2 regions of the Streptomyces sp. NPDC048254 genome follow, and region 2 is predicted to be linked to the other one. Evidence: riboswitches for the same ligand, from Rfam matches in the RefSeq annotation. Region 2 holds a riboswitch; the other holds the start of a gene.
The links. Region 2 has a riboswitch for S-adenosylmethionine ahead of ACGFZQ_RS32415 (amino acid ABC transporter permease). Riboswitches for the same ligand answer to the same signal wherever they lie in the genome.
Positions count from the first base shown of each region.

Region 1 (2,194 bases), on a different contig from region 2:
ACCCCTCGGCCTGCGCACCGAAGATCTTGTACGGCTTGTCCTCGACGAGCCCCAGCTTGATCAGCTCCTGCAGCCCCTTGTCGATCTTCGTGAGCTGCGAGCCGGAGGCGATCGGGACGACCAGCTGGTCCGGGATCCGCCAGCCGAGCTGCTCGCAGATCTCGTACGCCAGGGTCTTGGAGCCCTCCGCGTAGTACGGCCGCAGGTTGACGTTGACGAAGCCCCAGCCCTCGCCGGCCGAGTCACCGATCAGCTCGGAGCAGAAACGGTTCACGTCGTCGTAGTTGCCCTCGATGCCGACGAGCTCGCCGCCGTAGATCGCGGCCATGACGATCTTGCCCTGCTCCAGGTCGTGCGGGATGAACACGCAGGAGCGGAAGCCGGCCCGGGCGGCGGCGGCACCGACCGCGCCGGCGAGGTTGCCGGTGGAGGAGCAGGAGAGCGTGGTGTAACCGAAGGCGCGCGCGGCCTCGACGGCCTGGGCGACGACCCGGTCCTTGAAGGAGTGCGTCGGGTTGCCGGAGTCGTCCTTGACGTACAGGCCGCCGGTGACGCCCAGCTCCTTCGCCAGGTTGTCGGCCTGGACGAGCTTGGTCCAGCCCGGGTTGATGTTCGGCTTGGTCGCCACGTCCGCGGGGACGGGCAGCAGCGGCGCGTAACGCCAGATGTTCGCGGGACCCGCTTCGATCCGCTTCCGCAGCTCCTCGGTGTCGTAGGCCGAGAAGTCGTACGCGATTTCGAGCGGGCCGAAACACTCCTCGCAGGCGAACACCGGGCCGAGCGGCACGCGGTGGCCGCACTCGCGGCAGCTCAGGGCGGTGGCGGGACCGAGATCGACGGGCGCGGAGCCGGTCGTGGAGTCGGTGGTGGTCGCAGCAGTCTGCACAGCCATGTGAGGCGAGGCCCTTTCTCCTCATCTTCCTCACGACGCATCTCGCCGTGAGACGGATTTGGCACCTTCCCTAGCCGGGAGCCTCGCGAGTGATCGACGCTGATCAGCAGTGATCAGCGATCCACGAGTAACCGACTGGAGGGTTGCCGGGGCTTCATCGGGCCGTATCCCTCTGCCCCTCTGGATGAGCGGTATGTAGTTGTCAACGCCCGGTGACCCCCGGACATGCGATGGTCATCGGCGTTGTTCAAGACTGTAACCGAAGGCCAGGACAGTTGAGAGAGTCGTCCGAACCGCGAGATGGATCACACCTCGCAGTGTGACCGTGACAGTGAGGAGCCGCTGACTGTGCTGGAAGAAGTCGAGCGCTGGCTGGCCACCCGCTCCTGGTCCATGAACGACCGCCCGCTGCACCGGATACTCGCCGCCAAGCAGCGCACCGGTCAGTCCGTCTCCGTCGTGCTGCCCGCGCTCAACGAGGAGGAGACGGTCGGCGACATCGTCGCGATCATCCGTCACGACCTCATGCGGCAGGTGCCGCTCGTCGACGAGATCGTGGTCGTCGACTCCGGCTCCACCGACCGTACGGCGGCGGTCGCCGCGGCGGCCGGCGCCCGGGTCGTCCACCGCGACACGATCCTGCCGCGCATCCCCGCCGTCCCCGGCAAGGGCGAGGTCCTCTGGCGCTCCCTCCTCGTCACCACCGGGGACATCGTCTGCTTCATCGACGCCGACCTGCGTGACTTCTCCTCCGACTTCGTCACCGGGATCGTCGGCCCGCTGCTGACCGACCCGGACGTCGACCTGGTCAAGGCGATGTACGACCGCCCGCTCGCCGGCTCGGCCGGACAGGGCGGCCGGGTCACCGAACTGATGGCCCGCCCGCTGCTGAACATGCACTGGCCGCAGCTGGCCGGGTTCGTCCAGCCGCTCGGCGGCGAGTACGCGGCCCGCCGCTCGCTCCTCGAACAGCTCCCCTTCCCGGTCGGCTACGGCGTGGAGCTGGGCATGCTGGTCGACGCCCTGCACCTGGTCGGCCTGGACGCCCTCGCCCAGGTCGACGTGGGGGTCCGCAAACACCGTCACCAGGACGGCCAGGCCCTTGGCCGGATGTCCGCCGCGATCTACCGCACCGCGCAGCTGCGGCTGGCCCGCGGGCATCTGATCCGGCCCGCCCTGACCCAGTTCGAACGGGGCGAGGACGGCTTCGAGCCGCGCACCTACTCCGTGGACACCGAGGAACGGCCGCCGATGGCGGAGATCGCCGAGTACGCCGAGCGCCGGGTGGCGTGACTTCGTCGT
Region 1 is NZ_JBICZJ010000009.1:271,977-274,170, forward strand. Features, by position in the region: gene thrC (threonine synthase) at 1-892, opposite strand, end outside; SAM riboswitch class I at 911-1,083, opposite strand; gene ACGFZQ_RS25825 (glucosyl-3-phosphoglycerate synthase) at 1,241-2,185, shown strand.
Region 1: it holds a riboswitch for S-adenosylmethionine, as region 2 does, so the genes downstream of both, thrC (threonine synthase) here and ACGFZQ_RS32415 (amino acid ABC transporter permease) in region 2, are expected to answer to the same signal.

Region 2 (2,194 bases):
GCGCCGAGGGCATCGAGCAGGCGGCACAGCACGCCGGCCGAGCGGGTGGCGACCCGGGGGCGCTGGAGGTGCTGCTCGCCGCCCTGGACGAGCTGGAGCGCCGGCTGACCGGGGCGGAGTTCCTGGTCGGCGGTCAACTCACGGCAGCAGACGTCGAGTTGTGGGTGACCCTGGTGCAACTCGACACCGTGCACCGCAATCACCTGGACGCCGCCGCCGTGCACGCCGTCGCCGGCCACCCGGTGCTGTGGGCCTACGCCCGCCGGCTGGCCGCCCACCCGGCCTTCGGCGCCCACCTCGACCTCGACGGCATCGCCCGCCGCCACCACGGCCGTTGCCAGGGTCTGGAAGCCGCCGGCGCGGCCGTCCAGATCCTGGACTGGGCGGGCCACGCGGCGGACGCACCCGGCGTTCCGCGCAGGTGAGAGCGGCCCGAACCGTTTCGCCAGTCGGACAGGCGTTGACATTCGTTCGGGCAACTGCGTTACTTACGGACCAGAACGGTCAAGAGCGTCAGCGTCAAGCCCTGGCTTGCTGACCGGCAACCCTCGCATCGCGGTGGGGTGCCCCAGGTGACGACCGGACCGATGACGTTTCGGCAAGCGACGATTCGGTAAGCGCGAGGCCCCCCGGGGGCCAGCACGACAGTGACAGGTGACGGACATGTACGCAGCTTCCAGGACGGCCGAGCGCCGCACCTCGGGCTGCGTACGCCCGTATCCGAGCCCGCTCGTCGCCGACCGTGCCGTCGACCTGCTCCGTGTCAACAGCGCCCTGTGTAGCGCGTGTACCGCACCGGGCTGCGCCCGCTGTCGGGTCTGACCAGGCTCTTCCGCCGGCTTCCCGCAGCTTCGCGCCTCAGCGTCCCCGTCGAAGCACCGGCCGCCCGGTGTGCCGCCGTCCGCCCAGCCCCCCTGCCCCGCGCGCCCCCGTGCACCGTGCCGTCCGCCCGCATGCGGCCCGGTCGTGCGGTCCGGCCGTGGGACCCGGGGTGTCCGACTCCGCCGGAGCCCGCCATGACCGAACCCCCAGGCACCGTGTCCCTCGCCGAGGCACCGCCGCCCACTGACGAAGCGTCAAAACCCATCAAGGCACAGCGAGTTCAGCCACTGCGCCGCCCCGGCCGGTGGATCGCCACCGCCGTCGTCCTGGTGGTCGTCGCGCAGTTCGCGCACGGACTGGCCACCAACCCCTTCTACCAGTGGGACCGGTTCCGCTACTGGTTCCTGCGGCCCACCATCCTCGACGGCCTCGTCGTCACCCTCGAAGTCGCCGCGCTCAGCGCCGTGCTGGGCCTCCTCGGCGGCGTCGTGCTGGCCGTCGCCCGGCTCTCCGGCAGCCCCGTGCTGCGGGCGGTGAGCTGGACCTACACCTGGCTGTTCCGCTCGATCCCGCTGATCGTCCTGCTGATCTTCCTCTACAACTTCTCGGCCCTGTACCAGACGTTGAGCCTGGGCGTGCCCTTCGGCCCGTCCTTCGTCAGCTTCGACGAGTCGAAACTCGCCACCGACATGGTGGTCGCCGTGGTCGGCCTCAGCCTCAACGAGGCGGCCTACGCGGCCGAGGTGGTCCGCGGCGGCATCCTCTCCGTCGACCAGGGCCAGCACGAGGCGGCCGCCGCACTCGGCCTGCCCAAGAGCTACCAGTTCACCCGGATCGTCTTCCCGCAGGCCCTGCGCTCCATCGTGCCGAACTACGTCAACCAGCTCATCGGGCTGATCAAGGGCACGTCCCTGGTGTTCTACGTCTCGCTGCTCGACCTCTTCGGCTCGGTGCAGTCCATGGGCAGCACCTACCCCGGCGACATCGTGCCGCTGCTGCTCGTGGCCACCGTCTGGTACCTGATCCTGACCAGCGCCGTCTCCGTCGTCCAGTTCTACGTCGAGCGGTACTTCGCCCGCGGCGCCACCCGCACGCTGCCGCCGACCCCCCTCCAGAAACTCCGCACCGGCCTCGGCGACCTGCGGGAACGGATACGCCGGGAGGCCGCCGCATGACCACCGCACCGGACATCGCGCCCGCCGCCCTGGAGATCCACGACGTCCACAAGTCGTACGGCGCCCACCGCGTCCTCGACGGCATCGACCTGACCGTCCGCCCCGGCGAGGTCACCGTCATCCTCGGCCCGTCCGGCTCCGGCAAGTCCACGCTGCTGAGGGTGGTCAACCACCTGGAGAAGCCCGAGACCGGCTAC
Region 2 is NZ_JBICZJ010000013.1:70,595-72,788, forward strand. Features, by position in the region: gene ACGFZQ_RS32410 (glutathione S-transferase C-terminal domain-containing protein) at 1-425, shown strand, start outside; SAM riboswitch class IV at 503-626, shown strand; gene ACGFZQ_RS32415 (amino acid ABC transporter permease) at 1,017-1,997, shown strand; gene ACGFZQ_RS32420 (amino acid ABC transporter ATP-binding protein) at 1,994-2,194, shown strand, end outside.